4 regions of the Nonomuraea rosea genome follow, and region 2 is predicted to be linked to each of the others. Evidence: riboswitches for the same ligand, from Rfam matches in the RefSeq annotation. Region 2 holds a riboswitch; each other region holds the start of a gene.
What was found. Region 2 has a riboswitch for cyclic di-AMP ahead of ABEA43_RS14875 (CHAP domain-containing protein). Riboswitches for the same ligand answer to the same signal wherever they lie in the genome.
Positions count from the first base shown of each region.

Region 1: another riboswitch for cyclic di-AMP. It lies ahead of ABEA43_RS19430 (C40 family peptidase); the one in region 2 lies ahead of ABEA43_RS14875 (CHAP domain-containing protein).
Region 3: another riboswitch for cyclic di-AMP. It lies ahead of ABEA43_RS64430 (CHAP domain-containing protein); the one in region 2 lies ahead of ABEA43_RS14875 (CHAP domain-containing protein).
Region 4: another riboswitch for cyclic di-AMP. It lies ahead of ABEA43_RS17600 (hypothetical protein); the one in region 2 lies ahead of ABEA43_RS14875 (CHAP domain-containing protein).

Region 1 is NZ_BAABDQ010000007.1:221,996-229,557, reverse strand. Features, by position in the region: gene ABEA43_RS19435 (gluzincin family metallopeptidase) at 1-438, opposite strand, end outside; gene ABEA43_RS19430 (C40 family peptidase) at 1,135-1,554, opposite strand; cyclic di-AMP (ydaO/yuaA leader) riboswitch at 1,757-1,919, opposite strand; gene ABEA43_RS19425 (class I SAM-dependent methyltransferase) at 2,208-2,897, opposite strand; gene ABEA43_RS19420 (LysR family transcriptional regulator) at 2,968-3,855, shown strand; gene ABEA43_RS19415 (C40 family peptidase) at 3,994-4,953, opposite strand; gene ABEA43_RS19410 (NYN domain-containing protein) at 5,067-6,389, opposite strand; gene ABEA43_RS19405 (phosphotransferase family protein) at 6,534-7,562, shown strand, end outside.
Region 2 is NZ_BAABDQ010000005.1:249,201-256,762, reverse strand. Features, by position in the region: gene ABEA43_RS14900 (polysialyltransferase family glycosyltransferase) at 1-1,023, shown strand, start outside; gene ABEA43_RS14895 (DUF6716 putative glycosyltransferase) at 1,067-2,389, opposite strand; gene ABEA43_RS14890 (hypothetical protein) at 2,386-3,330, opposite strand; gene ABEA43_RS14885 (aldo/keto reductase) at 3,429-4,250, shown strand; gene ABEA43_RS14880 (Gfo/Idh/MocA family protein) at 4,270-5,223, shown strand; cyclic di-AMP (ydaO/yuaA leader) riboswitch at 5,341-5,477, shown strand; gene ABEA43_RS14875 (CHAP domain-containing protein) at 5,490-6,200, shown strand; gene ABEA43_RS14870 (ABC transporter ATP-binding protein) at 6,302-7,562, opposite strand, start outside.
Region 3 is NZ_BAABDQ010000067.1:30,602-38,163, forward strand. Features, by position in the region: gene ABEA43_RS64410 (FAD-dependent oxidoreductase) at 1-710, shown strand, start outside; gene ABEA43_RS64415 (cytochrome P450) at 795-1,991, shown strand; gene ABEA43_RS64420 (TetR/AcrR family transcriptional regulator) at 2,040-2,672, shown strand; gene ABEA43_RS64425 (DinB family protein) at 2,725-3,264, opposite strand; gene ABEA43_RS64430 (CHAP domain-containing protein) at 3,383-4,066, opposite strand; cyclic di-AMP (ydaO/yuaA leader) riboswitch at 4,079-4,219, opposite strand; gene ABEA43_RS64435 (hypothetical protein) at 4,484-4,738, shown strand; gene ABEA43_RS64440 (MFS transporter) at 4,722-5,915, opposite strand; gene ABEA43_RS64445 (ArsR/SmtB family transcription factor) at 5,989-6,984, shown strand; gene ABEA43_RS64450 (hypothetical protein) at 7,394-7,562, shown strand, end outside.
Region 4 is NZ_BAABDQ010000006.1:237,137-244,698, reverse strand. Features, by position in the region: gene ABEA43_RS17630 (DUF421 domain-containing protein) at 1-412, opposite strand, end outside; gene ABEA43_RS17625 (rod shape-determining protein) at 420-1,406, opposite strand; gene ABEA43_RS17620 (class I SAM-dependent methyltransferase) at 1,567-2,133, shown strand; gene ABEA43_RS17615 (PadR family transcriptional regulator) at 2,276-2,776, opposite strand; gene ABEA43_RS17610 (MDR family MFS transporter) at 2,833-4,284, shown strand; gene ABEA43_RS17605 (DUF5302 domain-containing protein) at 4,333-4,533, shown strand; cyclic di-AMP (ydaO/yuaA leader) riboswitch at 4,701-4,836, shown strand; gene ABEA43_RS17600 (hypothetical protein) at 5,025-5,783, shown strand; gene ABEA43_RS17595 (alpha/beta fold hydrolase) at 5,827-6,672, shown strand; gene ABEA43_RS17590 (hypothetical protein) at 6,715-7,086, opposite strand; gene ABEA43_RS17585 (roadblock/LC7 domain-containing protein) at 7,113-7,487, opposite strand; gene ABEA43_RS17580 (hypothetical protein) at 7,517-7,562, opposite strand, start outside.

The sequences.
Region 1 (7,562 bases), on a different contig from region 2:
AGCGACATGGGTGAGCTCGTGGGTCAGGACCACGTCCTTGCCCGTGGAGTTGAGCATGGCGAAGAACTCGGGAACGACGATCACCCGCCCGTGATCCGCCACGGCGGCCAGCCCGTCGACCCGCGCCGCCCCGGCCAGCCCGGCGGCCTCCCGGGTGGAGTCCGGTACGACGATCAGCGGACGCACCGGCCGGCCCAGCACGGCGGCGACCCGCCGCCCGGCCTCGTCGGCCCTGCGCGCCAGGTCGTCGAGCGAGCTCTGGCCCGCATGGTGCCCGATGACGACGGACCGCGCGCCCCGCGCGACGACCACGCCTTCACGCCACAGGTCCCGTAGTGCGGGAGGGAGGTCGGGGGGCTCGGGAGCCGAGGAGGGGGCCGCGAAGGCGAGCAACGCCAGGCAGGCCACCAACCCTCGCCTGCTCACCCGCCCCGACACGCTGCCCGATCGTAGCCGCCCAGGACGACTACCCAGCCGCCCTCGCCCGATCCGTCACCACCGACGGTCGAGGGTCGTCACTCGGGATCGTCGCCGGCTGGCCGCCACGCGGGCCATGATCGCCCTCCGATCGCCGCTCACGATCAGCCAGAGCACCCAGTTGACGACGCTCGCCGCGGCCCGGGCTCCAAGGCCGCCCGCGTGACGGGCTGCAGGCCGCCGCGCTGCGGACGTGGCCGTTGCCACCTTGTTGATGTCGCTCGCCGCAGCCCACACTCCGCAGGCCGCCCGCGTGCCGGACTGCAAGCCGCCCTGCGCTGCGGGCGTGGCCGTTGCCACCTTGGCCGGACGATGGCGGAGCTGGGCGACCGTGGGGGCGGTGGCGAGCGTTCCTGCGAAGCCGCTGGGACGCCAGCTGGCTGCCAGCGGCTGTGCGGGTCTTGGCCCAGCGGGCGGGTCTTGGCCCAGCGGGCGGGTCTTGGCCCAGCGGGCGGGTCTTGGCCCAGCGGCTGTGCAGGTCTTGGCCCAGTGGGCGGCGTTGCGGCGGATCATGGGCACCGGTCAGCGGGCGTCTCCCTGGAGGCGCGGACCACGTGCGGTGATTGGCGCGCCCTTGGCTCCGCCGTAAAAAAATAAAATCCGCCGTAAAAAATAAAAAGCGCGAACGCCCCGCCCGGATAACCGGGCGGGGCGGAATCACATGCCGGGACGGACTGCGCCGACGAACGACGACTTGCGCCACCCGCCCAGCTTGTCAATGCGCACCCGTTCGCCTGTCCGTGGCGAATGGATCATCTTGCCCTTGCCGACGTACATGCCCACATGGCCGAGCCCGCTGAAGAACATCAGATCGCCGGGCTTGAGCTTGCGCCACGAGACCTTGTTCCTGGTGCGTGCGAACTGGCTGCTCGCCACGCGCGGGAGCCTGACTCCGGCCTTCTTCCAGGAATACTGGACGAGACCGGAGCAGTCGAACGAACCAGGCCCGGTGCCTCCGTACCTGTACGGATCACCGATCTGGCTCTTGGCCACGGCGACGGCCCTGCGGGCCTTCGCCTGCTGGCGAGCGACCTTGGCGGCCCGTTGCCGGGCGGCCGTGGTCCTCTTCGAGGTCACGGAGGTCACAGCGGTCGAGGTCACGGCGGTGGTCGCCGCCTTGACCGGGAAAGTTCCGACCGATTCGCTCCTCGTCGCCGCCTGAGCCGTGGGGGCATGGAGGACCAAACCTCCGGCCGTCACGGTCATGGTGAGCGCTACGCCACTAAGGGCAAGGCGGGACAGACGGGGGTTGTGCAGGGAGGTAGACAGGATTTCTCCTTGTGTCTTCCACGAACGCCTACCGGGTTAGCTGACGGATTCGGGCCTGGAAGTCGCCCTACGGCGCGATTGGCGCGCCGATTCACCCCTGATCCCTGGGGAATTGGGATCGCTGGGTCCCCGGCTCCGTGCTCCTGGCTGCACGGACTCGGCAGGCCGCCGCCTGATTGATGTGTCGAAATGGGGATATCGACGGCGACCGACGGATTTCTATCTGTCTCACGTCGGGAGGGACCGACGCGGGTTCGCGGCAACATGGCGTGTTCGCCGCGACGCCAGAAGCTACGCCGAAAGGTCAAGGATCAGCAAAGCGGGACTCAGGTTGTAAAGATCAGATACAGGTGTCAGTCAGAGCGGGAACCCCTGCTGGAACACCAGGTTCCGTTATCTAAATGTGACCCTGCTCACACTTCCTGATACACCCGCTTGTCAGGTCCCAAATGTCCCTTTCGTCACAGGCGTACCGCCGTGAGCCTGAGTCCCGTGGGCGGGAGGGCGCCGGAGGCGATACGTTCCCGTTCGATGCGCCACAGCTCGTTCACGAGCTCTGTGCTGCCGTTTGTCAGCTTTCCGCTGATATATCGAGACAAGTACGGCTCCCGCCGCACGTCCCGCACCTCGAACCGCTCGGCGACGGCGGCCAGCATGGCCGCGCCCGTCGCGTGATCCTCGTGCGCCTCCCGCCACCGCTCGGCCGGGTCCCTGCCGGCCTCGCGCGGGAAGTCCGCCAGCCCGCCGGCGGCCAGCAACGACGCCGCATCGTAGAACCAGGCGGCCGCCGCCGCGTCCGCCCAGTCCCACGCGAACTCGTCCAGCACCAGCACCCCACCCTCCCCCAGCAGCTCGGACGCGCGGCCGAGCACGGTTCCAAGCGGGTGCATGTGATGCAGCGACAACGACATGACGACCGCGTCGAACGGCTCGTCGTCGTAGTAATCGGCGAGATCGGCCAGCCGCGCGGGCACCCCCGACGCCCTGGCCGCCGCGACGGCCGCCTCCGAGACGTCGATCGCGGTGACCGCGTGACCCCGCCGCGTCAGCTCGGCGGCCAGCTCGCCGCGCCCGCAACCGGCGTCCAGCACGCGCCGCCCGGTGCCTTGGAGCACCTCATCTAGCCATCTGTCGTAGTCCTTTGTCGTCATATTTCGAGGATGGCGAAGGAGACGTATCAGCACCACTGCAGGTTCGGCATGGAATCCATAAGCTGGGCGCATGCTTGAGATCTGGTCGCTCAAAGTGCTGGCGGAGGTGGGCCGGCTCGGCTCGTTCTCGGCGGCGGCCGAGGAGCTGTCGATGACCCAGCCCGCGGTCTCCCGTCAGATCGCCATGCTGGAGCGGCACACGGGGGTCAGGCTGTTCGAGCGGCTGCCGCGCGGCGTGCGGCCCACCGACGCGGGGCGGGCGGCGCTGGAGCAGGCGGACGAGGTGCTCAAGGGGATGCGGCTGTTCGAGACCCGGTTGCGGGCCTTCGCCGGCGCGGAGGCGGGACGGGTGCGGGTGTCCGCCTTCCCCAGCGCCGCGACGCGCTACCTTCCCGAACGCTTCCGCACGTTCGCGGCCAGCCATCCGGGGGTGGAGCTGTCGATGACGGTGCGGTCCGGCGCCCACGACGCGTGCGCGGCGCTGCTGGACGGGGAGACCGACATCGCCCTGCTGACCGCCTGGGACGACGCGAGCGCACCGGGGATCTCGGTGACGCCGTTGCACGAGGACGAGCTGCTGGTCGCGCTGTCCGCCGCGCATCCGCTCGCCCAGGGGGATCGGGTGCGCCTGCGGGACCTGGCCGACGAGCCGTGGATCGACGGCACGCATCCCGACTGCCTCGGGCCCGTCTCGCAGCTCACGAGCGCGCTGGGGCGCGCGCCCCGGATCAGCCACTTCTGCGACGACTGGAACGGCAGGCAGGGGCTGGTGGCGGCGGGCGTGGGGATCATGTTGTATCCGTCGATCGCCGGGCATTCGTCCGCCCGGCCCGACATCCGACTCCTGCGGCCCTCGCCGCCGCTGCCCTCCCGCGCGGTCCTCGCCGCCGCCCTGCCCCCGGACGGCCGCGCGGCCGCCGTCTCCGCGTTCCTCGCCACACTGACGGCCCCCGCCTGAGTGACGCGCTGGACGGGGCTCAGGCTTGGGGCGCGCCGCTCACGGCCCCTGCGCACAGCACGTACACACTGATCCCGGGTGCCGGGCCGTAATGCGGCCGGCACCCATGGGAAACCGCCTGCGGTCAGAAGGGCGCGGTCATGGGCGGATCGCGCCGACGATGCGGCGGCCGTAGGACGACATCTTGACGACCTTGACGACGTCGCCCGTCTGCGGCGCATGGACAATCTGCCCGTTGCCCGCATAAATGCTGACGTGTCCCAAGCCCTCGCTGAAGATGAGGTCACCCGGCTGCAGCGCGTCGAGCGAGACCTTGCGACTGGCCCCCCACGCCCACTGCTGCCACGTCGTACGCGGCAAGGACACCCCCGCGGCCCGCCACGACGCCTGGGTCAGCCCCGAGCAGTCGTAGCCGCGCGGCCCCGTCCCGCCATAGATGTACGGCTTGCCGACCTGGGCGAACGCGAACCGGAGCACCGCGGCCCCACTCCCCGACGCCGGCCCGGTGTACTTGATGCCGACGCTGTTCGGATTGCCCGGGTTGTACGCCCCGAGCTTGTCCAGCAGCTTCTTCTGCTGGGCGATCAGCTTCTGGATCTCCGAGCGCTCCTTCTCGACCCCGTCGCGCTCCTTGTCGGCCGCCTCCAGCGCCTCTTCCGCGTTGTCGCGCTCGGTCTTCAGCCCGCGGTTCTCCCGATCGAACGCGGCCAGCTTCTCCGCCCGCTCCTGCGACATCTGACCGGTCAACGCCATCCTGGCCAGCAGGTCATCGGGACGATTCGCCCCGACCAGCCCCGGCCACGAGGTGGCGTACTCGCCGAGCTTGTAGCTGTCGACCGCCATGTTGACCACCTGCGTGCGCAGGCTCTCGACCGTTTCCAGCTTGCGCTTGTAGCGGTCGTTCAGCTTCGTGTAGGAGCCCTTGGCCGTCTTGTAGCGCTCGTTCGCCGTGTTGTAGCGGTCGACGACCTTGTCGGCCTTGTCGTTGAGCTTCGCGAGCTTGGCCTTCGCCTGGCCGAGCGTGGGCTTGGGATCAGCGACGGCCGCACCCACCGGAACCAGTACCAGCCCGATCACGAGACCCGTGGCCACCGGCACCCGACCAAACCTCACAGTGTCGCCTCCCAGGGATTATATCTGGGGCGAAATAGTACAGAAGTGGCGGGTGAGGTCCCACCTAAACTTGGCAAATCTCCAGAATTCATAAAAATTTAGGCCCGGCCCAGCCTGCGCAGCAGCAAACCAGACGGAACGGGTCTGGCTCCCATCCGCCGGACGGACTCGGCGACCTCGCGATCCGACGACACCACGGCCATGGCCCGGCCCGGCGGCTCGGCGCGTACGAGCTGGCGGATCAGGTCGTCGGCGATCTCCCCCGGCGCGCTGAACAGCACCCGCACCCCGCGCGGCGCCACCACCTGAACAGGGGAGTTCAGCTCCGCGCCGTCGAACACCACGGTCACCTCGACCCGCGTCTGCGCCACCAGCCCGCCGAGCCCGGTCATCAGCCGGGTGCGCTGGTCGGCGAGGGTGTGCGTGCCGTAGCCGGTCTTGGTGACGTTGTAGCCGTCGATGATCAGGTGGACCTGCGGCAGCGCCAGGAGCTGGTCGAGGAGCTGCGGGTCGTCGTCGGCCAGCGCCCGCGCGGGCACCCCGCGCACGCCGGGACGCTCCCCGGTGATCGCCGCGACCGAGTCCGCCGGCCTGCTGATCGTCGTGGGCAGGGCCAGCTCTCTGCGCAGCCCCGCGGAGGCGTCCTGCAACGCGTCGAGCAGCACCCTGACGCGGGCGTCCTCGATGCTCCTGCCCTCCCTCGCGGCCCTGCGCGAGGCTTCGAGCTGCTTCTCCACGTCGGCCAGCCGCTCACGCAGCCGCCGCAGCTCGGACTCGCCGGCGCTGCCCGCCGCCGTGGCCGCGGACTTGGCGTCGTCGGCCGCCTGCTCCATCTGCTCGGCCCGCTGGACCGCGGACTTGGCCCGCTCCCGTGAGTCGTGGAGCTTGCGCCGCAGATCGGAGTTTTCCGCGCGGGCCGCCTTGATCTGCTCGCGCAGCCGCTCGGCCTCTTCCTTGGCGGCGTTCTTCTGCGCGGCGAGCTGCTCGCGCAGCCGGGCGACCGCCTCCTCGCGCTCCGAGCCCTCCGCGGCCACCGCCGACTGCTCCAGGTCGGTGCGGGCCGCCTCGATCATCTCCGCCCACCCCGGCGGCCTGGTCAGATAGGCCGCCGCGGCCACGAGCACGGGATCGGCGGCGGGCGGCACGTTGCCGTCGGCCAGCGACGTGACCAGCTCCGGCCAGCCGGCGGCCACAGACTCGGCGACCAGCTCGCGGAACTTCTTGTCGTTCTCCAGCTGGGCGGCGATGGGCGCGCTGCCCAGTTTGGCGCGTTTGCGCGGATCGAACTTGGCGATCCCCCGCAGGGGCGGCGGGATGGAGACAGCGGGCATCGTCCCGAGAACCTGAGCCGCCAGATCGACGACATTCAGCCGCACCTGCTCGGGAAGCGGGCGAGACAAGCCTTCACCCGCTGAACTCATCCCACTTGTCCCTTCGTGACATGCCCTTTCAGACAAGGGTACGGCTGCCGCGTACCTGACCGTAACGGCCACCCGTATATGGACAAGCGCTTGCTAGGCGATATACGACTGTGCAGGAGCAGCCGTTCACCCAGGAGGCCCACCGTGACGGAGCAGATGCGCACCTCCACTCGCGACCTGGAAGAACTGCGCGAACTCATGACCGCCTGGCTGCGCCGCCGGGTCGGCGCCGATGCATCGGTGTCCGAACTGTCCAGACCGTCCGGGAACGGCATGTCGAGCGAGACCCTCTTCTTCACCGCCACCTGGAGTGAGGGGACGACGCGCTGCGTGGCCAGGCTCGCACCAGCGGCGGAGGCCGTCCCGGTGTTCCCGTCCTACGACCTGCGGGCCCAGTTCGAGGTCATGCGCCTGGCCAGGGAAAAAGCTGGGATCCCAGCGCCCAGGACGCTCTGGTTCGAGCCCGACCCGGAGCCGCTCGGGACGCCGTTCTTCGTGATGGAGCGCGCGGACGGGGAGGTGCCGCCGGACGTGATGCCGTACACGTTCGGAGGGTGGCTGCACGACGCGGCGCCCGAGGACCGGCGCAGGCTGCAGGACGCGAGCGTCGGGATCGTGGCGGCGCTGCACGGGATCGCCCTCGCGCCCGGGGAGCTGCCGGCGCTCGGCACGCCGGGCCTGCGCGGGCACGTCGAGGAGCAGCGGGCCTACTACGAATGGGCGCACGGCAAGCTGCGCATCCCCGTGCTGGAGCGGGCCTTCGACTGGCTGGAGTCGCACTGGCCGCGGGATCCGGGGCCGGACGTGCTGTGCTGGGGGGACGCGCGGATCGGGAACCTGATGTTCCAGGACTTCACGCCGGTGGCGGTGCTCGACTGGGAGATGGCCGCCGTGGGGCCGCGCGAGCTGGACCTGTCCTGGATGATCTTCCTGCACCGCTGGTTCCAGGACATCACCACCTCCGCCGACCTTCCCGGCATGCCCGACTTCATGCTCCCCGACGACGTCTGCCGGAAATATCGCGAAATAACAGGCTACGAGGCCCGAGACCTGGGCTTCTATGAAATGTATGCGGCCCTCCGCCACGGGATCATCATGGCCAGGGTGTGGCAGCGCCGGATCCACTTCGGGGAGCAGCCCATGCCGGACGACCCCGACGACCTGGTCCTGCAC
Region 2 (7,562 bases):
CTGCACCCGTCCGACTGGCGGGCGCGGGTGATCGAGGTGCCGATGTTCGAGCGGCTCATCCGCTCCCGCTTCGCGCTCGACGGGGTCGAGGAGCTGGTGCTGGAGTCGATCGCGGTGCCGCCCGCGCGGACGATCGCGGGGCTCGTGCGCGACTGCCCGATCACGGTCTACTCCGACGGCCTGATGAGCTACGGGCCGACCCGCGACCCGCTGCCCGCCGAGATCTTCCGCCGCATCGGGCGGCTGCTGCACCTGGACCTGGTGCCGGGCCTGACGCCGCTGCTGCTCAGCGAGTACGGCGTCGCCCCCGCCATCCTGCCCGAGGAACGCTTCCTGTCGATCGTGCACGAGGTGACCGTCACCGCGCCCGACATGATGCCCGGCCGGGCCGTCATCCTCGGCCAGTACCTGTCGGCGCTGGAGATCGTCACGCCCGAGGAGGAGGCGGCGCTGCACGAGACGATGCTCAAGGCGCTGGCCGCCCGCGGCTACCCGGAGGTCGTCTTCAAGCCGCATCCGGCCGCCGGGCGCCGGCACGCCCAGCTGCTGCGGGCCGCGGCCGAGCGGCTCGGCGTGCGGCTGTCGGTGGCCGGGGAGAGCGTGCCGGCCGAGGTGTGCTTCGCGGCGCTGCGGCCCGAGCTGGTCGTGGGCTGCTTCTCCACCGGGCTGGTGACCGCGCGGCGCTACTTCGGGCTGGAGGTGGCCTCGTACGGGGCCGATCTGGTGCTCGACCGGCTCGCCCCGTACGAGAACAGCAACCGCGTGCCGGCCACGATCGTGGACGCGCTGCTGCCCCGGCTGTCGGCGGAGGGCGAGATCACCACGCCCCCCGCCGTGGACCTGCCCGCGCTCGTGCGGGCGGTCGGCTACTGCATGCAGGCCGACACCTATCCGGAGCTGCGGCCGGAGAGCATCGAGTTCGATCCGCGCTACTTCAAGCGCAAGCGGCTGGAGACGCTGGGGTTCGTGGCCAAACCCGGCGCTTTGACCAGGCTCCGCAAGAAGATCAGGTCCGCCATCTGAGCCGCGTGTGTCGCGGGCCCTTCCCCGTCGGGAAGGGCCCTTTTCAGGACAGCGCTTTGAGATAGCGGCGCATCCGCCGCTTGGCCCGGTAGCCCGCCCGCAGCATGGTGGGCGGCACCTCCACCCGCAGCCTGGCCCGGCGCCGGGCGGCGGCGTGCTCGGGGCCGTCGAGCAGCGACCTGGCCGGCATCCGCGGCCGGGAGATCAGCAGCCCGGTCAGCAGCCCCGTCCAGTCGCCGCGCTCCGCGGGATGGAAGTAGTTGGCCGCGCACCACTCCGCCGCGGCCGTGCGGAAGTCACCCTCGGCCAGCTCCCCGAGCGTGCCCAGCAGGCCGCTGCCCTCGAACACCAGATTGATCATCTCGGCGTTCACGCCGAAGTCGCTCAGCACCAGGGACGGCACGCCCAGCGCGATCGCCTCCAGCGCCGCCGTCGAGCTCACCGTGACGAACCCGGCCGCCTGGCCGAGCTGCTCGTGCATCGATCCCGCGGCGAAGGCGAGCCGGCCCGGCTCCCCCATCTCGCGCCACAGCCGCTGGTAGTGGTGGCGCTCGTTGTGCGTCTGCCGCTCGCCCTCCAGCGCCCGCAGCTTGACCACCACGTCCAGGTCGGGACGCGCCCCGGCCAGCTCGGCCAGCGCCAGCAGGATCCGCTCCCGCTGCTCCCGTTCGCGCGGCACCTTGGCCTGGGTCGCGAACACCACCCGGTTCCCGCCCGCGGCGACGGCCTCGGGGCGCAGGAACGGCAGCCTGGCCAGGCCCACCGCCCCGCCCCCGCCGAGCCGACCGGCGATCTCGGAGAACTCGGCCGCCTCCCGCTCGCTGTGCACCACGAACAGGTCGCAGCCGCTGCGGAACAGCCACGCCTTCTCCGTCGCGGGCACCGAGATGCCCGGCAGCCCGCTCACGAACACCGGCCGCGGCCGCAGATCCGCCAGCACCTCCGCCACCAGCACGTCCACCACGGGGCCCGTGCAGGCCACGAGGATCACGTCGGGCCGCGTACGCTCCGCCAGCCGCCGCACGGACCGCGCCGACAGCACCGGTGGGGTCGTCTCCTGCCCGGTACCGGCCGCGCTGCCGTTCACCGCGCTGCCGTTCACCGCGCTGCCCTTCACCGCGCTGCCCTTCACCGCGCTGCCCTTCACCGCGCTGCCCTTCACCGCGCTGCCCTTCACCGCGCTGCCCTTCACCGCGCTGCCCTTCACCGCGCTGCCCTTCACCGCGGCGATGATCTGCTCAGGCGAGGGCGCGATCGGCGTGCGCACCACCACCAGCTCCGTCACCCAGCCCGCGGGCAGATCGCCGAGCAGACAGGCCGCCCATTTCAGATACGAATCGGAGTCGGCGACCGCCAGCACTCTCACCCAGACACTCCAGTCAAATGTGATCGCAGGGCGGGGGCCGCCCTGCTGGTCCACCAGTCATCGGGAACGTCCACGGGCTCGACGGCGACACCGCGCGGGCTGAGCAGCACCCGCAGCGAGGTGATCGCGGTCGAAGGGAGGCTGAGCACCCGCTGGCCGGGATCCAGGCCGCGCAGCGTCAGCTCGGCGGGCACGCCCGCGTCGTGGACGGTGATGCCGGGGCGTTCCCGGATCAGCGCCACGTCGACGGGGTCCTCGCGGCGGTGCGGGTAGTAGGCCAGCGGCTCCCGCGAGGCCAGCTCGGTCAGCCAGCGCAGGTAGTGCTCGCGGTGCACGAGGCCGTTGCGGACGAGCGAGGTGCCGAGGACGACCGTGCGCTCCGCGGGTCCCTCCGCGTTCGGCGGCTGGGCCCGCAGCCAGGCGAAGTCATGGCGTACGAGATCGACGCCCGCCGCGCGGACCGCCTCGGCCAGCTTGTCGCCGACGGGCAGCGCGGTGAAGACCGACACCTTGCTCAGGCGCAGCCGCAGCGCGGCGGCCAGGCCCAGCGCGGAGCGCAGCCTGCCCGGCTTGGCGCGGGCCCGCAGCAGCGGCCGGTACGGCCCCGCGGCCAGCAGTTCGAGCAGCCGGATGGTGGCCAGCCCGTCGTCGACGATCACGACGCGGCCCGGGACGGACAGCAGCCAGCGCACCTGGACCCGGCCGGAGAAGGCGTCGCCGACGGCCTGCACGCGCCGGGGCATGCGCTCACGCGGCTCCGCCAGCTCCAGACCGGCGGGCAGCACGAAAGAGCCCAGCTCCCGCCGCGTGGCCGCCAAGGGCCGTAGTCCCGCACGGGGCACGACGGCGGTCGCGGGTCCGAGGAGCCCGGCATGGTGGGCCTCGATGGCGCACAGCATCTGGAGCGGGGACTCCACCCAGGCCGACGCCTGTTCGACCACTCGTTGTCCTCCCAGCCGGGTGATGGCCCGTTCACGACCGCTTCAAGCTAGCCCGGCCGCCTTAAGCCGCCAGAAACGCTGCGTGAACAATGGAGGGTATGAACTCGCTCATGCTCAACACCGACGGCGTGCAGATCCCGCAACTGGGGTTCGGCGTCTGGCAGATTCCCGCGGACGAGGCCGAGCAGTCCGTCACGGCCGCTCTTGAGGCCGGCTACCGGCATATCGACACCGCCGCCGCCTACGGCAACGAAGAGGGCGTGGGCCGCGCCGTGCGCGCCAGCGGGCTACCGCGCGAGAAGGTGTTCGTCACCACCAAGCTCTGGAACGGCGACCACGGCCGGGCCGCCGAGGCCTTCGACGAGAGCCTGTCCAGGCTGGGCCTGGACTACATCGACCTGTTCCTCATCCATTGGCCCGTGCCGCAGCAGGACAAGTACGTGCAGGCGTGGAAGGCGATGGAAAAGATCTACCGTGACGGGCGGGTGAAGGCCATCGGCACGTCGAACTTCACCGTTCAGGCCCTCACGAGGCTGATGGAGGAGGGGGAGATCCAGCCGTCCATCAACCAGATCGAGCTGCACCCGTACCTGCAGCAGCGGGAGATGCGCGCCTTCCACGAGGCCAACGGCATCCTCACCGAGGCGTGGAGCCCGCTCGGCCAGGGCAAGGGGCTGCTCGCCGACCCGGCGCTGGCGGTGCTGTCGGACAAGTACGGCAAGACGCCCGCGCAGATCGTGCTGCGCTGGCACCTGCAGCTCGGCAACGTCGTCATCCCCAAGTCCGCGACCCCGTCGCGCATCGCCGAGAACATCGACGTGTTCGGCTTCATCCTCGACGCCGAGGACATGGCCGCCATCGGCGCCCTGAACAGGGGGCTGCGCATCGGGCCCGACCCCGACACGTTCAACATGACGTGATGGGTCTACGCTCTCCGGCGTGCGGGATTTCGGCTGGGGAATAGCGGCTACGGGCACCATCGCCCGTAAGGTGGGCGCGGCCATCGCGGCGGAGCCCGGCATGCGGGTGGCCGCCGTCGGCTCCAGGAACCTGGGCAGGGCCCAGGCGCTGGCCGGCACGCTGGGCGCGGATTCGGCGTACGACTCCTACGAGCGTCTGTGCGCCGATCCTGCCGTGGACGCCGTCTACGTGGCCACGCCGCACACCCAGCACCTCCAGGTGGCCGAGGCCGCCATCGCCGCGGGTAAAGCCGTGCTCTGCGAGAAGCCGCTGGCCGCGATCGTGGACGACGCCGAGAAGATGGTGCGCCTGGCACGGGAGGCAGGCGTGTTCCTGATGGAAGCCATGTGGATGCGGTTCAATCCGCTCATCCGGCTCATCGCGGCCGACCCGCGCTTCGGCGACCTCCGCTCCGTGCAGGCCTCCTTCGGCTTCGCCGCCCCCTACGACCCCGCGCACCGCCTGTGGGCGCCAGAGCTGGGCGGCGGGGCTCTGCTCGACCTGGGGATCTACCCGTTCGGCCTGGCGCAGCTCCTGCTGGGGATGCCCTCGGGGCTGCGTGTCACCGGCGCTCTGGCGCCCAACGGCGTGGACGCGGAGGCGGGCGGCGTCCTGCTCTACCCCGGTGGCGTAAAGGCCCTGGTGGAGGTCTCATTGCTCGGGAATTACCCGAACGATGCCCGTGTTGTGGGTACGCAGATGCGGGCGGACATCCAGGCGCCGTTCTGGGCGCCGCAGCGGATCCTCCTCACCGGGCCCTCCATGGAGCCGGAAGAGCATGTGCTCGATCCGGCCGACAACGGATACGCCGGCGAGATCCGCGAAGTCCGTGCCGCGACGGCCGAAGGCAGGACCGAATCCTCGATCATGCCACTTGACGAATCCCTTGCCATGATGGGGCTTCTGGCCGACGCTCGCAGGCAACTCGCCTAGCTGGGCTTTTATGGATTTGTAATCCTCTTGCCTCATGTATTACCTTATGGGGCATCTCGTGGCATACGTCCGGTTTGTCCGGCGATGTCCAACCATCGCACGACACATCACAGGATCGTCCTGTGACCGCTGAATTCGCCTTCGGGCGGAACCGGGGACCCAGTCCTTTGGGGTGAATCGGCACTTCGGTGCCGTAGGGCAGCTTCCACGCCCGAACCCGTCAGCTAACCCGGTAAGCGGCATGGAAGCAAGGAGTAACCCCCTCGATGGCGAAGCACCGTTTCACTGCTGCCCCGAAGATCCAGATCGCCCGCGCCCTCCTCGGCGCCACCATCGCCGCGTCGGCTCTCGGCGCCCACACCATGACGGCCAGCGCCGACACCGCGACCGGCGTCGCCGCGGCCACCGCCGCGCGCCACCCGGACTCCGCCATCGCCGCCCACGAGGCCGGCGCCAAGGGCGGCAATGCCGCGGAGACCAAGGTCAACGTCACCGCCGACCAGGTCCTGGCCTTCGCCAAGGCTCAGGTCGGCACCTCCGAGAACGCCGCCGGCGGCGGCACCAAGTTCCAGCAGTGGTACGCCGGTTCGCAGCGTGCCGCCGAGACCGTCGCCCGTGACGGCGGAAGCAGGACCGCGTACCTGAACGCCGCCTGGTGCTCGATGTTCGTCTCCTGGGTCGGTGAGCAGACCGGCGCCCGCCCGCAGGTCGGCTGGGACGCCTACACCGTCGCCCACGCCAAGTGGTTCAAGGCCAACCACCGCTTCGGCGCCCTGGCCAAGCCCGGCGCCGTGGTCTTCTTCTCCTGGAGCGGCGGCAAGGACCTCAGCGACATCCAGCACGTCGGGTTCGTCGTGAAGGACAACCAGGACGGCACCATCTCGACGGTCGAGGGCAACACCGGCAACGGCAAGGTCGAAGAGCGCGTCCGTCCGAAGTCCCAGGTCGTGGGCTACGGCTACCCGCAGTACGCCTGATCGGCCACCGGCAGGCTCCTTGCCTTCCATGACAGCGAGCGCGCGCCCCGCCCCGGGGCGCGCGCTCGCTGCGTTTTCTGGAAAGCCTCGCCCATGGGTGCTCACCGGTGGGCGAGGCTTTCGCGCTGGATGGCGTACAGGTCGGCGTAGCGCCCGGGGCGGGCGAGCAGCTCGTCGTGGGTGCCCTGCTGGACGATGCGGCCGCGGTCCAGCACGACGATCAGGTCGGCCATCCGCACGGTGGGGAAACGGTGGGTGATCAGCAGGGTGACGGCGGCTCCCCGGGCGGCGCGGCGGGCGGCCTGGGCGTAGCGGGCGAAGACGGCCCTCTCCGCGGGCGCGTCCAGGGACGCGGTCGGCTCGTCCAGCACCAGCAGCAGCGGCCCGGCTCGCATCGAGGCCCTGGCCAGGGCCAGCTTCTGCCACTGGCCGCCGGACAGCTCGACGCCGGCGGCGAAGGTGCCGCCCAGCTCGGAGTCCAGGCCGCGGGGCAGGCCCGCGACCAGCTCCGTGCCGCCCGCCTGCTCCAGTGCCCTCGCCACGGCGGCCCGGTCCGTCAGGCGGGGCAGGTCGCCGATGCCGACGGTCTCCGCGGCGGTCAGCTCGAAGCGCACCAGGTCCTGGAACACCGCGCTGATCCTGGCCCGCCAGCGTTCCGGGGGGAGTTTGTGCAGCGGTGTGCCGTCCAGCAGGATCTCGCCCCGGTCGGGCCGGTAGAGGCCGCAGAGCAGCTTGGCCAGGGTGGTCTTGCCGGAGCCGTGCGCTCCAACCAGCGCCACGGTGGCTCCGGCCGGCAGGTGCAGGCTGACGTCGCGCAGGACCGGCCGGTCCGTGCCCGGATAGGCGAAGGACACCTCCCGCAGGGTGATCCCGTCCCGAAGCCACTCAGGCGGCTCGTACGGCGCAGGCCCGCACCGCGCAGGCTCGGGGCCCGTGGGGTCGGGGCCCGTGGGGTCGGGGCCCGTGGGGTCGGGGCCCGTGGGGTCGGGGCCCGTGGGCTCGGGGCCCGTGGGCTCGGGGCCCGTGGGGTCGGGGCCCGTGGGGTCGGGTCTCCGGGCCGGGGTGCGGGGCGGGGCGGAGGTTCGGGTGCGGGCGTAGGTGCGGAGCCAGGCCAGGCGGGTGGCGGCGCGCAGGCCCGCGGCGACCGAGCCGAGGTGGAAGGCCAGCCGGGAGGCCTGGGTGACGAACTGCACGCCGACCGTGGCCACCAGCACGACGTCCCCCGCCGTGGCGAGCCCCCGCCGGGCCAGCCAGGCCGTGCAGCCGAGCGTGGCCACGTATCCGGTGATGAACACCGCGCCCCCGCAGAACGTACGCAGCGCCGCGCGCGTCCTGGCCCGCGACAGCCCGGCCGACACCTCC
Region 3 (7,562 bases), on a different contig from region 2:
TCGACGTGCTGCAAGCGGCGCTGGACGTGCCGGTGACCTACCTGGAGAACGTCTCGGACGCCACCTCCCTGGCCGGCGCGCACGACCTGGTGGTCGGCGCCGACGGCATCAACAGCGCCGTACGGGCCACGCTGTTCGGCAGCCGCGGCGAGGTCCGGCGCGTCGGCACCGTCACCTGGATCGGCGTCGCCGACTTCGAGTCGGCGGTGCACGGCGAGACCTGGGGCCGCGGGCGCTTCTTCGGCCTGACCCCGATCGAGCCAGGCCGCACCAATTGGTACGCCGCGGTGCCCGAGGCGACCGACGCCGGCGACCTGCGCGCGCTCTTCGCGGGATGGCACGACCCGATCCCGCGCATCCTGTCCGGGACCGACCCCGATTCGTGGATCCGGTACGAGATGCGGCACCTGTTCCCGGCCCTGCCGACGTTCGTCCACGGCGGCAAGGTCGCCCTGGTCGGTGACGCCGCCCACGCCATGACGCCGAACCTCGGGCAGGGCGCCTGCACGGCGATCCTCGACGCGGAGGCGCTCACCCGCGCCGTCGCCCGCCACGGCGTGTCCGGCCTGCCGCCGGCCCTGCGCGCCTACGACGCCGAGCGCCGCCGCAGCGCCCAGCGGGTCGCGTTCGGCTCGCGTACCCTGCACCGCTTCGTCCGCACCGAGCGCTCCGGGCTGCGTGACTCGCTCGTCCGCCTGCTTCCGTCCTGAGCGATCGGGCCCCGCACGGCGGCAAACGATAAATTACTATCGTTTCCAGAAAGGTCGGCAGTCGATCCCTCTCCAGGAGATGACATGAGCGATCCCATGACGTTGCCCCTGCACATGCGGCGCACCATGTTCGATCCCGATCCTGAGCTCATGACGGCGCGCGACGAGGAAGGCGTCCGGCAGGTTCGTACGGCGTTCGGCATCGACGCCTGGCTGGTCACCCGCTACGCCGACGTGCGCGAGGTGCTCGGGGACGCCGAGCGGTTCAGCAACGCCCGCGGGATCGGCATCCAATTCCCCGGCATGCCGCAGGCCAGCGTGGAGCAGCGCAAGAAGATGCGGGCGGGCAACCTGCTGACGTTCGACCCGCCCGAGCACACGCGGCTGCGCCGGATGCTGACGCCGGAGTTCACCATGCGCAGGATGCGCCGGCTGGAGCCGCGTATCCACGACATCGTCACCGATCACCTCGACGCCATGGAGCGCACCGGGCCGCCGGCCGACCTGGTCACGGCCTTCGCCCTGCCGATCCCGTCCCTGGTGATCAGCGAGCTGCTCGGCGTCCCGTACGAGGACAGGGACGACTTCCAGCGGCGTACCAACCGGCTGCTGGACATCTCCCAGCCGCCGGAAGTGCGGCTCGCGGCGCAGCTGGAGTCCCGCGCGTACATGACCGAACTGGTCGGCCGCACCAGGGCCGAGCCCGGCGACGACATGCTGGGCATGCTCGTCCGCGAGCACGGCCACGACCTGTCGACCGACGAGCTGAGCGGCGTCGCCAACCTGCTGCTGCTGGCCGGCCACGAGACCACCTCGAACATGCTCGGCCTCGGCACCCTCACCCTCCTGCGCCATCCCGACCAGCTCGACCTGCTCAGGAAGGAGCCCGAGCGGATCGGCGCCGCGGTGGAGGAGCTGATGCGCTGGCTCAGCATCATCCACTCGGGCATGTCCAAGGTCACCACCACCGAGGTCGAGCTGTCGGGCACGCGCATCCCCGCGGGCGAGGTGCTGGTCTGCTCGCTGCCGGCGGCGAACCGCGACCCGGAGTTCATCCAGAACCCCGAACGCTTCGACATCGGCCGCGGCGATCTGGGGCACCTCGCGTTCGGCCACGGCGTGCACCACTGCCTGGGCGCGCCCCTGGCCAGGATGGAGATGCGGATCGCCTTCCCCGCCCTGTTCGAGCGCTTCCCGGGCCTGCGCGAGACGGAGACCCCGGCGGAGTTCCGTTCCTTCCACATCGTGTACGGCCTGACCAGCTTCCCGGTGACCTGGTGACTACCGTGCGCCCTTGCCTGCGGGGAGCCGGCTGCTAGCGTTCAGCCTGTGCACGAGCAGCGACAGAGAGCCGACGCGCTGCGCAATGCCGACAAAATCATCCGGGCCGCGATCGCCGTCTTGCGCGAGAGCGGCCCCGAGGTTTCCCTTGACGAGATCGCCCGGCACGCGGGGATCGGGATCGCCACCGTCTACCGGCGGTTCGGCGACCGCGACGGGGTGATCAGGGCGGCCTTCCAGACGTACTTCGCCGAAGAGGTCGAACCGCTCGTGCTCGCCACGAGCGGCGCCACCGACGCGGGCCGCGCGCTGGCCGAGGCGCTCAGCGGGACGGTCGACACCCTGGTCACCCACCACGGGCTGCTGAAGGCGGCCAGGGAGTCGGGCGCGTTCACGGTGGACATCGCCGAGCGCTTCATCGGGCCGCTCGGCATCGTGCTGGACAGGGCTCAACGACACGGCCAGGTACGCGCCGACCTGGTCGTCAGGGATCTGGCGGCGATCCTGGTCATGGTGCTGGCCACCGTGCATCCGTCGGACCCCGGCCACGACGACTCCCGCCGCTACCTGGCCCTGCTGCTGTCGGGCCTGCGCCCGTCGGCCGACGAGCTGCCCCCGCCCTCCGCCCACCGGCTGCGTCCGGGCGGCGCGCCCGCGCAGGGCCCGCCCTGGCCGGCCTGAAGCTGCGCGGGGCCGGGTGAGCCCTGGAGTGCCCAGACCTCGGTCAGGGCCGCTACTCCCCGGTGAGGCCGTCCACCGACTCCCGGATGAGGTCGGCATGACCGTTGTGCCGGGAGTATTCCTCGATCATGTGGACCAGGATCCAGCGCAGACTGGGCGCCCGGCCGTCGGCCCACGTGCGCCGGGCGAGCTGGTCCAGGCCCCCGTCGGCCAGCGCCTTGTCGACCAGATCGCGGGAGCGGGCCACGGTGTCCCGCCAGAGCGTGCGGAGCTGCTCGGGCGAGTCGCCGGCCGCCGAGTGCCAGTCCCAGTCGGGGTCCGCGGCCCAGTCCACCGTGTCCCACGGGGGCTGGCGGTCCTGCCCGTGCAGGAAGTGCGAGAACCAGTGGTCCTCGACGTAGGACAGGTGCTTGAGCATCCCGCCCAGGGTCAGCGACGAGCCGCCGACCGTCGCCGCCAGCCCGGCCGCGTCCAGTCCCGCGCTCTTCCACTCCAGGGTCGCGCGATGGAACTCCAGGAAGCCCAGGAGCGTGGCGGTCTCGTCGGCGGAAACGGGCGGCTCGGGACGGCCCTGCTCGTCTAGGTCGGTCATGGACGGTGAGTCTAGAGGCCCTACCGGTAACCTCAGCCGATCGTGAAAACCCGGCACTCCATCCGGACACGCAAAAGCGCGCGCCCTCGAAAGGGCGCGCGCTTCCAGGTGTTCCCGGTCAGGCGGCGTAGTGGGGGTAGCCGTAGCCGACGACCTGCGAGGTCGGACGGACCCGCTGCTCGACCTTGCCGTTGCCGGTGTTGCCCTCGATCGTGGAGATCGTGCCGTCGCCGTTGTCCTTGACCACGAAGCCGACGTGGTTGATGGCGCTCAGGCTCTTGCTGCCGCTCCACGAGAAGAAGACCACGGCGCCGGGCTTGGCCTCGGTGCCCCAGCGGTCGTTGGCGGCGAACCACTTCGCGTGCGCGACGGTGTAGGCGTCCCAGCCGACCTGCGGACGGGCGCCGCTCTCCTCGCCGACCCACGAGACGAACATCGAGCACCAGGCGGCGTTCAGGTAGTCCTGCCTGCTGCCGCCGTCACGCTGGGCGGTCTCGGCGCCACGCTGCGAACCGGCGTACCACTGCTGGAACTTGGTGCCGCCACCGGCGGCGTTCTCGGACGTGCCGACCTGGGCCTTGGCCAGGCTCAGCACCTGCTGGGCGGTGACGTTCACCTTGGCCTCGTGGCCCTTGGCGGCGCGCTGCTCGGGCCCGCCATTGGCCTGTACGGCCTGGGTCTCGGCGCTGTGCTGCGCGGAGGCGTACACGGCGGCGTTGGCGCCCAGGGCGGCGGCGACGACGGTCGCGCCGAGCGCGATCTTGGCGATCTTCGGGGCGTTGATGAAACGGTGCTCAGCCATCAGGCGATCTACTCCTTGCTTCCATACCGCTTACCGGGTTAGCTGACGGATTCGGGCGTGGAAGCTGCCCTACGGCACGTTGACGTGCCGATTCACCCCGTTGAGACATGGGTCCCCGGTTCCGCGCACAGGCGGATTCAGCGGTCACAGGCGATTTCCCTGTGATGCGTGTGATGGGTGTGACGTCCGCAGACTGCGTGACGTCGGTAGCGCGGTCCGGTGTAGATACTCGCTGCGATGGCTGCGGCCTCGGCTCCGCGTACGGGATGTACAACAAGCCCCTGACCTGGGTAATTCCCAGGTCACGAAATTTCCACGCCAGGCACTCAGAACGCCGCGAAAGCCCATGGAATCCCCCAGCCGGGAGCGTCCTGGGGTCAGGCCGGCGGGATGCCCGATTCGGCGTGATCGGCGTCGATGAGGTCGTCGAACGGGCGGCGGGCCTGCGCTCCAGCGGCAACCCGGTGGACGTACCCCCTGTCCGTCTTCGCCCGGTACGAGGCCAAGCACCGTACCCTGGTCGACCCCAGGCAGGGCAACGTCGCGCTGATGGTCCCCGCGACCCGTACCGGAATCGCGGCCAGGAACCTGGCCACCCGCCTGTGGCCCGCCGCCGCCACTGCAGGCCGGCTGCGCAACCTCCTGACGAGTACGGCTACGGCGTCCCCGTGACCGCCGGCCGGTCGCCGGCCACGGCCGGCGAGGGCAGCCGGAGCAGGAGGGGCAGCGCCGCGGCGGTCAGCAGCCCACCGGCGAGGAACGCGCCCCGCACCCCCAGGAGAGGCAGGATGACCCCTCCGGCGAGGGCGCCCACGGCGACCCCCACGTTGAAGGCGGCCGAGTTCGCCGCGAGGGCGATCTCCGTCCGGCCCGGCGCCAGCCGCAGGACCTGGTTCTGGGTGGCCATGAAGACCGGCCCCACCGAGGCCCCGAGGAGCGCCAGCATGGCGACCGCCACGGCCCGCACGCCACCGGCCGCGGACAGCGCGAGCAGCGCCACCGCCTGCCCGGCCACCGGGACCGCCAGCGTCGCGAGGGGGAACCGGTCGAGCAGCGGCCCGGTGAGGGTGACCGCCACGATCCCCGCGACCCCGAACACCAGCAGCAGGGCACTGACCGAGTCGCCGGAGAAGCCGCTCACCTGCCCGAGGAACGTCACGACATAGGTGAATCCCGCGAACGCCCCCGTCACCGACAGACCCGTGATCGCCAGCACGATCGCGAACCGGCGGGCGTCCGGGGTGACGCCACGGGCGGCGTGCCTATCCTCGGGACGCGAGGCGGGCAGCAGCGCGGCGATGAGGACGAGCGATACCAGGGCGAGCCCGCCCACCACCAGGAAGGGGGCCTGCCAGCCGGCGTGGCGGCCCAGCCACGTACCGGCCGGGACGCCGAGCACGGAGGCGAGCGACCCGCCGACGGACAGCACGCCGATGATCCGGCCGCGCATCCGCGGCGGGAACAGTCCCACCGCCACCGGCCCCATCACCGCCCAGAAGAGTGCCTGGGCCGCCGCGGTCGCCACCCGGAGCGCGAGCAGCAGCTCGTAGGAGGACACCAGCGTGGACGCCAGGCTGGCGAGGACGAGCACCGCCAGCACGCCCGGCAGCAGGTACCGGCGCGGGATCCCCCGGGTGAGCCGCGCGACGGGCAGGGACAGGACCGCCACCGTCAGGCCGTACCCGGTCACGAGGTGGCCGACGGCCGTCGGGGTCACGCGCAGGTCCGCCGAGAGGAGTTCGAGCAGCCCGATCGGCAGGTTCTCGGTGGTGTTGAAGGTGAACGCGGCCAGCATGAGCGCCGCGACCACGACGACCGCGCGCCAGGAGGCCAGGAAGGGTGGTGGCACCCGGCAAGGATGCCGAGCCGGTCACACCGTCTTCTACTCTTTCGGATGAGGACGAATCAGGCTGGGAGGCAGAGTGCCGCTGCGGATGCGTCTCGGCGTCGATGATCTGCTGCGTTGCCGGTTCGCGGTCTCACCGCTCTGCCAGACGCACGAGGCGCTGCGGATGTTGCGGCGGCCGGAGCGGCACGGCTATCACCGTTCGTGGCTGCGGCGCATGCGTGCCGCCGTGGCGGGACTCGACCTGGCCCCCATGTGGCTCTTCCTGCCGCCGCGTGGCGGTTACACCCCTGATTTCCTCGGGGCGCCGCCCGGCGAACCGTCCCCTGCCTTCGCCGACGAGCTGGCGCGCATGCGGTCCACCGACCCCGCCATGGCGCGGCGGGAGATGGCCCGCTCGCTGGCGTGCACGCCGGGCGCCGCGGAATCCCCGGCCGGGCGGCGGGTGCTCGCCGACCCGGCGCGAGCCGTACAAGAGCTGGCCGATCTCACCGAACGTGCCTGGCATGCCCTGCTGGCCCCGGACTGGGCGAGGGTGCGGGCCCTGCTGGAGGCGGACATCGCCCACCGGACGAGCCGGCTGGCGGCGGGCGGGTGGGAGGCGCTCTTCACCGACCTGCACCCGGACCTGGCCTGGGCGGACCGCACGCTCATCCACCGCACCCCGCACCACTCTCCCGCCGCCCAGGAGGTCGACGGGCGCGGCGTGCTGCTGATGCCCAGCGTCTTCGTCTGGCCGGACGTGGTGAGCGGCTTCGCCGCGCCGTGGCAGCCCACGGTGATCTACCCGGCCCGGGCGATGGGCACGCTCTGGCAGGAGCCCGCCGCGGGCGCGCCCGACGCGCTCGTCCGGCTCGTCGGCCGGACCAGGGCCGCCATCCTCGCCGCCCTGGACGGGCCCGCCTCGACGACGACGCTCGCCCAGCGTCACGGCCTGGCGCCCTCCTCGGTGTCGGCCCACCTGTCGGTGCTGCGCGACGCCGGTCTCCTGACCTCGCGCCGGCACGGCTACCGGGTCCTGTACGAACGCCTGCCGCTCGCGGTGGCGCTGCTGGACGGCCGCACCGGGTAGACGGCCGAGTGCAAACTCTCGCGTCGATCTCGTATGGACGTCCTCAAACGAGGGTTGCGCCGGGCCACGCCTGGAGATCTACGCAGCACAGCGCGCTGTGATCACCTTCCGCGAGGAAGCCACGATCTCGGGGGGCAAGATGTGTGAATATCCACCGTCCGCGTTCGTCCGTAGTGCACCGGCCAGTCCCCGGCGAGCCCGTAATCCGCTCTGTATCGCGCTCGCCTTCGCCATCGGCATGGGGTTCAGCGCCGGTCTCGGCTTTTCGGTCGGCCATGCCGTACAGCCGGACCGGGCCATCGCCCAGCCGGTCGCGGCAAGACCGGCTCCTCTCCTGGAACCTGCGAAGCCGGCGGCATCGTCGGTCCAGCCGGTGAAGCAAGTCGCGGCGCCCAAGAAGAAGCGAATCGTGGTTCACCGGCCGGTGGCCGCCGCCAGGAAGCACATCCAGCACGTGGCCGCTCACCGGCCCGTGGCCGCCGCCAGGCAGCACGTCCGCGCTGAGCGTCCGCGCCACGGCGGGATCGGCGCGCTGCGCAGGCACCTCCGCAGAGCCATCCAGGTACGGGTGCTGAAGC
Region 4 (7,562 bases), on a different contig from region 2:
TCACCAGGCCCGCGAGCCCGCCGACCAGCGAGTTGTCCGGGCCGATGATCGCGTTCTGCACGACGTTGCTCATCAGCAGCATGACGACCAGGTCGAAGTTGTTGAGCTGGGCGATGCCGCGCTTGCCGGCGATCCGCAGCAGGGCCGCCACGGTGAGATAGACGGCGACGGTCCTGACCGCCTTGTCGGCGAGCGACACCCCGGCGTCGAACAGGTCCCCATCGACGAACGGGAGACCGGCGAGCGGGAGGCCGGCGAGCGGGAGGCCGGCGAGCGGGAGGCCGGCGAACGGGAGACCGGCGAGCGGGAGGTCGCTCAGTGAGAGGTCGCTCAGTGAGAGGCCGCTCAGTGAGAGGCCGCTCAGTGAGAGGTCGCTCAGTGAGAGGCCCGCTGCGAACAGGCCGTCGCTCATCGGCGCCTCATCGCCGCCGGAGCTTCGCCGTCAGCCCGAGGTCCTCGACGCACCGCCCGAGCCCGAGCGCCAGGGACTCCAGCGGCCGCTCCGACCTGCGTACCGGCATGCACAGCGCGGCTCGCAGCCGCCGCCCGAGCCCCCGCAGCAACGCGCCGCCCCCCACCAGCACCGCGCCGCGCTCCCCGAGGTCGGCGGTCAGCTCGGCGGGGCAGCGCTCCACCGTCTCCACCGCCGCCCGCACGATGGCCTCGACCGGCTGCCGGGTCGCCTCGTAGATCCCCTGTACGGGCAGCGGCACCGATCGCTCCCGCCCGGTGTCGGGATCGCGGCCGCGCACCGTCACCTGGCGGTCCAGCGGCTTCCACTCAGTGCCCGCCGCCCGCTTGGCCGACTCGGCCTCGATCTCGTCGATCAGCAGCCCGTACTCGGACTCGACCAGGCGCACGATCGCCCGGTCCATGGCGTGGCCGCCGCCGGGCACCGTCGTGGCCGCCACCACGGCCTCGCCCGACAGCACCGCGATCCTGGTGGAGTCGCGGCCGATGTCGAGCACCATGTGCCCGGCGCACTCCTTGACCGCCAGGCCCGCCCCGAGCGCCGCCGCCAGCGCGTGCGGGATCATGATGATCCCCCTGGCCTCCGCCTCGTACGCCACGTCCCGCAGCACCTTGCGCTCGATCGGGGTGGAGTCGTCGGGCAGCGCCATGACCATGCGCGGCCGGGAGAACGGATGCCAGTGCACCTTGCGGATGAAATGCCGGATCATGCGCCTGGCCAGCTCACCGTCGACCGGCAGCCCGCCGCTGACCGGCCAGCACGTCTCGCCGCCGGTGCCGGCGGCCGCCTCGGCGCCGTACCCGATGACCTTGCCCGTACGGAGGTCGCGCATGATGACCGAGGGCTCGTCGAGCACGATGCCCTTGCCCCTGATGTAGATCCGCGTGCTCGCGCCGCCCAGGTCGAGCGCCAGATCGCGTCCCAGGAGGCTCATCGCGGGACCGGGGGTTTGACCGTCATGCCGGGTTTCATATCCGGGGCCGTTTCAACGCAACACCAGGAACGGAACGGTTCCCCTTTACCTCCGCGCACTCCTCCACCGGCGTCGGCGTAGGTTGGCTGCCGGCGGCGTCAGATCCCGGGAGGTTCAGCTCGTGCTCGACTACGACCTCGAGGCCGGCCGTTACGACGAGACCCGCGGCGGGCCCGCGCGCGCCAGGGCCGCCGCCGACGCCGTGCGCGGCCTGGTGCCCGGCGGCACGCTGCTCGACGTGGCCTGCGGCACCGGTCTGGTGACCAGGGAGCTGGCCAGGCGCGGGCTGCGGGTGCTCGGCGTGGACGCCGCCGCGGGGATGGCCCGGCTGGCCGCCGGGCGCGTCGACGTGGTGCGCGGGGACGGCCGGGCGCTGCCCGTACGCGACGGGTGCGTCGACGCGGTCACCACGATCTGGCTGCTGCACCTGCTCGACGACGCCCGCCTGGTGATCGCGGAGGCCGCTCGCGTGCTGCGGCCCGGCGGCGTGTTCGTGACGACCGTGGACAAGCGGGCCGCGCACGGGCCCGGTGGCCGCGCCGAGCCCGCCGACCGCTCGGCCCTGGTCGTCGAGGAGACGGCCAGGCACGGGCTGCGGCCATCCGGCGAGTCCGGTTTCGTGGGCCTTGGCCAGGGCGGCGCGGGCCCCGACCCGGTGTTCCGCCTCCTCGCCTTCAGGAGGGCATGAGAAGCGGCAGGGTCAGGCGCGCCTGAGGTCGGTCAGGGTCAGGCGCGTCTGAGGTCGGTCAGGGTCAGGCGCGCCTGAGGTCGGTCAGGGTCAGGCGCGTCTGAGGTCGGTCAGGGTCAGGCGCGTCTGAGGTCGGGAAGGGTCAGGCGCGTCTGAGGTCGGTCAGGGTCTCGTCGGCCCATTCGATGCTGGTGCGGGCCTGGCGCAGGCCCAGCTCCAGCGCGTATCTGCCGAGAGCCTGGCCGTGCCCGGGCTGGCACTCCAGCACCGCCAGCCGTGCCTCGAAGCCGGCCCTGATCCGCTCCATCACCGCGATGGCCTGCTTCCGGTCGAGCAGCGGGAGCAGGAACGCCTGGAGCGCCACCTCGCTGCGCACGGTCACCGAGGGCTGGTGCTCCGTCAGCCACGTGCGCAGCTCGTGCGTCCCCTCAGGGGTGATCGTGTAGATCTTGCGCCCTCTCGCGCCCTCCGACTCGACCGCGACCAGCCCGTCGGCGGCCATCTTCACCAGCTCCGGGTAGATCTGCGTGTGCCCGGCCTGCCAGACGTGGTTGAGCGAGTGCTCGAACTTCTTGGCCAGGTCATAGCCGCTGGCCGGGCCCGCACCTGACAGCAACCCGAGCAACGCGATCCGCAGGGACATGTCCGCCAGCATACCGAAGACTTGACATGTCAGAGCTTACAGGTGACTCTTCACAGGTGACTACTGACATGAAGCCGCGAGGCAACGGGCTTGTGCTCATGGCCGTGCTCGGCGGGATGTTCCTGGCGATGCTCGACCAGACGATCGTCGGCACGGCGCTGCCGCGCATCACGACCGAGCTGGGCGGCACCACCCTTTACACCTGGGTGGTGACGGCCTACCTGCTCACCTCCACGGTGACCGTGCCGCTCTACGGCAGGCTGTCCGACCAGCACGGCAGAAAGCCCCTGCTGCTCGTCGGGATGGTGGTGTTCGTGGCGGGCTCGGCGCTGTGCGGGGTGGCGCAGGACATGGTGCAGCTCATCGCGTTCCGCGCGATCCAGGGGCTCGGCGCGGGCGCCCTGCTGCCGCTGTCGATCGCGCTGGTGATGGAGATGTTCCCGGCCGGCTCGAACGGGGCCCGCGTCCAGGGCGCGCTCGGCGGCGTGATGGGGCTGACGTACCTGGCGGGGCCGTTCCTCGGCGGGTTGTTCACCGACCATGCGAGCTGGCGGTGGGCCTTCTACGTGAACGTGCCGCTCGGCGTGATCCTTATCGCGATCGTGGCGCTGCGACTGCCGCGGAGGCCGGGCGTGGGCGGCGGCCGGCCCGACTACGCGGGCATCGCGGTGTTCACCGTGGCCATCAGCGCGCTGCTGCTGGGGCTGACGGAGAAGGGGATCGACGGCCACACCTGGACCGACGCGGCCGTGGCTGGGCCGATCGTGCTCGCGCTGGCGCTGCTGGTGGTGTTCGTGCTGGTCGAGCGGCGGGCGGCCAGTCCGATCATGCCTTTGCACCTGTTCGGCAGCCGCACGTACACCCTGGTGAACCTGACCTCGTTCAGCACGGCCTTCTGCATGTACGCCGGAGTCGTCTTCCTGCCGCGCTACTTCCAGGAGGCCCTGGGGGTCAGCGCCACCGAGTCCGGGCTGCGGATCTACCCGATGATGCTGGCGATGGTGGCGGGCAGTGTCCTCATGGGCGCGCTCATGTCCAGGACCAAGGTCTACAAGCCGTGGCTGGTCGGCGCGCCGTTCCTGCTCGCCGCCGGAGCCCTGCTCTGCCTGAACCTGACCCTGGACACCGGCGGCGTGGCCCTGGCGGTCTGGATGTTCCTGCTGGGGCTCGGGATGGGCCCGATGCTGTCGGGGCTCACGGTGGCCGCCCAGCAGTCGGTCGAGCCGCAGTACATCGGCACCGCCTCGGCGAACCTCACCTTCTTCCGGCAGATCGGCGGCTCGGTCGCGCTGGCCGTGGGCGGCACCCTCTACACCTCGACCGTCACCGCGGAGGCCCCCGTGCACGGCCTGGCCGCCGCGCACGCCTCCGCGGCGGCCGCGGTCATCCCGTCGCTCGGGGTCGTGGGGGCCTTGATCGCGCTGTTGGCGCTGGTCGCGATGCCGGGCAGGCGGCTGGAGATCCCCGCCACGCCGCAGAGCAAGGTCGAGGCCGGTTTCGCGTCATAACCGGCGTCGTGCGAAGCTGTGATTGTCCCCAAGACCACGGAGGTCCTCATGGCTGAAACACCGGAGCCGGAAATCGACGAAACTCCCGAGGACGAGATGAAGCGCAAGTTCCGGGAGGCGCTGGATCGCAAGCGCAACCAGTCCGCCGGTGCGGACGCTGGTGGCAGGGGCGGCGACCCATCGAAGATCCACGGGGCGCACGGTCCAGCTGCGAGTAAAAGACCGTTCAGGCGCAAGAGCGGCGGCTGAGGCTGGAATCAGCAGGGGGTACGGCAACGCCGTGCCCCCTTTTCTCTTTACCTGGCTAGGTAGATCTTCGCCCGATTCATGACGATGTGTTTGCGTTTGTCCGGAATTCGTGGTTACAGTGTTGAACCGTTACCAGCCGGTGGCGTGGACCTTACCCAGGAGGGACCAGCCGGCTGGCGCCGAATCCCGATCCGTCGGGAACCGGGGACCCATTGCAATTGGGGTGAGTCCGACCTCGTGTCGGTAGGGCATCTCCACGCCCGAACCCGTCAGCTAACCCGGTAGGCGAGATGGAGAGGACACCTTTCACCGCCATGCAAGAACGCGTCATACCCCCAGACAGAGTAGTGCCGGCCGCCCGCTGAGCGACCGCATTCCCCCCGGCTCTTTCCGCGCTCTCGCGTAGCGATTTCGCCAGGCGTCCTGCTCTGCTGCGCCTTTTCCTAGCGAGCGCATTCCCCCTGTCCCCTCGCGAAGGACTTCAATTCTTCATGTCTCGATCTGGCCTGCGTGCCCTCGTCCTGCTCACTGCCTCCGCCGTCGGCGCGCTGACCATCGCCGGCACCGCGGCCCACGCCGACTCCGACACGGACCGCGTCATGCTCAAGGGCTCGACCACGGCGTCGTACTTCTGGGACGACTCCTCCGGCCGCGCCGGTGACACCGGGCTGCCCGCCAGCGGCAAGCCCATGCAGAAAGGTCTGGCCGCCAGCCCGAGCTGGCCGCTGCTGACCGAGGGTTACGTGGTCTACAAGGGCAAGAGAATGCCCTTCTTCGTCGGCGACCGCGGCCCGGGCGAGCCCTCCAACCGCGGCGTCATGCTGGACCTCGACGCCAAGACCTTCGCCGAGCTGACCGGCGGCCGGTTCAACTCCAGCACGCTCGGCGTGGACGGCGTCGGCGGCGAGGGCCACATCGAGGTCGACTACGTCATCACCAAGTGGGGCGAGGGCGTGGGCAAGAAGAACTACCCCGTCGCCTTCTCGACCGGCGCCTGGTCCGAGCGCGACAGCAGCCCGGCCACGCCCCCGAAGGCCGATGAGCCCGCCCAGGGCGGCAGGTCCGTCCCGGCCGACGAGAACGCGGACGGCTGGCTCACCAAGGGCGACTCCAAGGCCACGGAGTCCGGCGAGGAGTCGGACGACACCGTGGGCACCACCATCCTGGCCGGCGCCCTGGCGGCGGCGGGCGGCGGCGTGGTGCTCGGCGGCGAGCGCATCCGCACCCTCCTCAGGTCCCGGATGCACTGAGCGAAGCTTTACTGACCGGAACCAGAATGTCATTCTGGTTCTCGTGACCACCCGCGTAGCCGTAAACGGCATCGAAATCGCCTACGAGAGCTTCGGCTCACCGGCAGGGCGGCCCCTGCTGCTCATCATGGGCCTCGGAGCCCAGCTCATCCACTGGGACGAAGAGCTCTGCGAGCTCCTGGCCGAGCAGGGACACCACGTCGTACGGTTCGACAACCGCGACGCCGGCCTGTCCACGCACTTCCACGACGCAGGCGTCCCCACGACGGGGGCGCCGTCGTCGTATCTGCTGGACGACCTGGCGGACGACGCCGCCGCGCTGATGGACGCCCTCGGCTGGCCGGCCGCGCACGTGGTGGGCGCCTCCATGGGCGGGATGGTCGCCCAGACGCTCGCCATCCGGCATCCGGCACGCGTGCTGACCCTGACCTCGATCATGTCCACCCCCGGCCCGTCGATCGCCCCGCCGACCGAGGCCGCGACCGCCGTGCTGATGACCAGGCCGCCCGCCGACCGCGCGGCCGTGCTGGCGCAGGCGGTGAAGACCTGGTCCATCATCGGCTCACCCGGCTACGACCTGGACCACGAGCGGATCTCCGCGCTGGCCGGGCTGGCCTACGACCGGTGCTTCGACCCGGCGGGCACCGCCAGGCAGCTGGCCGCCATCATGGCCTCGGGCGACCGTACGGCGATGCTGGCCGGCGTGGCCGTGCCCACCCTGGTCCTGCACGGGGAGGCCGACCAGCTCGTCCCGATCGCGGGCGGCCGGGCCACGGCGGCGGCCGTTCCTGGCGCCCGGCTGGTCACCTATCCGGGCATGGGGCACGATCTGCCGCGCCAGCTCTGGCCGGACTTCGTCGCCGAGATCACCAAGCTCACCAGCCCCTGATCCTGTGCCGTGGCCGCCCCGATCGGGGCGGCCACGCCGCGGTCAAACCTCCAGCTTCTCCTCGATGCCGCGTAGCTGGTGCCTGGCCAGCGCCAGGTTCGCGCGCGATCGATCGAGCGCCAGGTAGAGGAACAGCCCCTTGCCGCTGCGCCCGGTGATGGGCCGGATGATGTGGTACTGCTGGCCCAGCGTGATCAGGATGTCCTCGATGTTCTCCTTGAGGCCCAGCGAGTCCATCGTGCGGAGCTTGGCCTTGACCACCTCCGTGTTGCCCGCGGCGGCGACCTGGAGGTCCAGATCCTTGGAGCCGCCGAGCGCGCCCAGCGCCATGCCGCTGCCGTGATCGACGATCGCGGCTCCGATCGAGCCGTCGATCGTCATCATCTCCTTGAGGGATACGTCCATGCCCGCCATGTCTCCTGCCTTTCTGTCGGGGATGGTCAGTGCTTGCGTGCTGCGACGGCGGCCACTCCGGCAGCCGTCTTCCTGCCCTCCAGCCGCAGCAGCCCGACGTTCGTGCCGGGCCCGGCCAGGACTGTGAGGACGATGGTGGGGCCGGCGGCGTAGAAGGCCACGAAGCCGGCGGTGCCGGAGACGAGCGTCTCTTCCAGCGCGCCCTGTCCGGTCATGGTCAGCATCCGCCGGCTCATCGCGAGCAGCGCCGCCGACAGCGCCGCGGCCTGCTCGCCGCCTTCTGCGCCGAGGTCGCAGGCGATCGGCAGGCCGTCGACGGTGCAGGCGACGCTCCCGGTCACGTCCGGCGTGCGTTCGCGCAGGAGCGACATCTCCTCCAGAACTTCTTTCCGTAGCTCCATCGATGGCCTCCTCCTGAGCGAGAGGAACCTCACGACAGCTCCTCGAGAGCCTTCTTCAGCCGCAGTAGCAGCGCG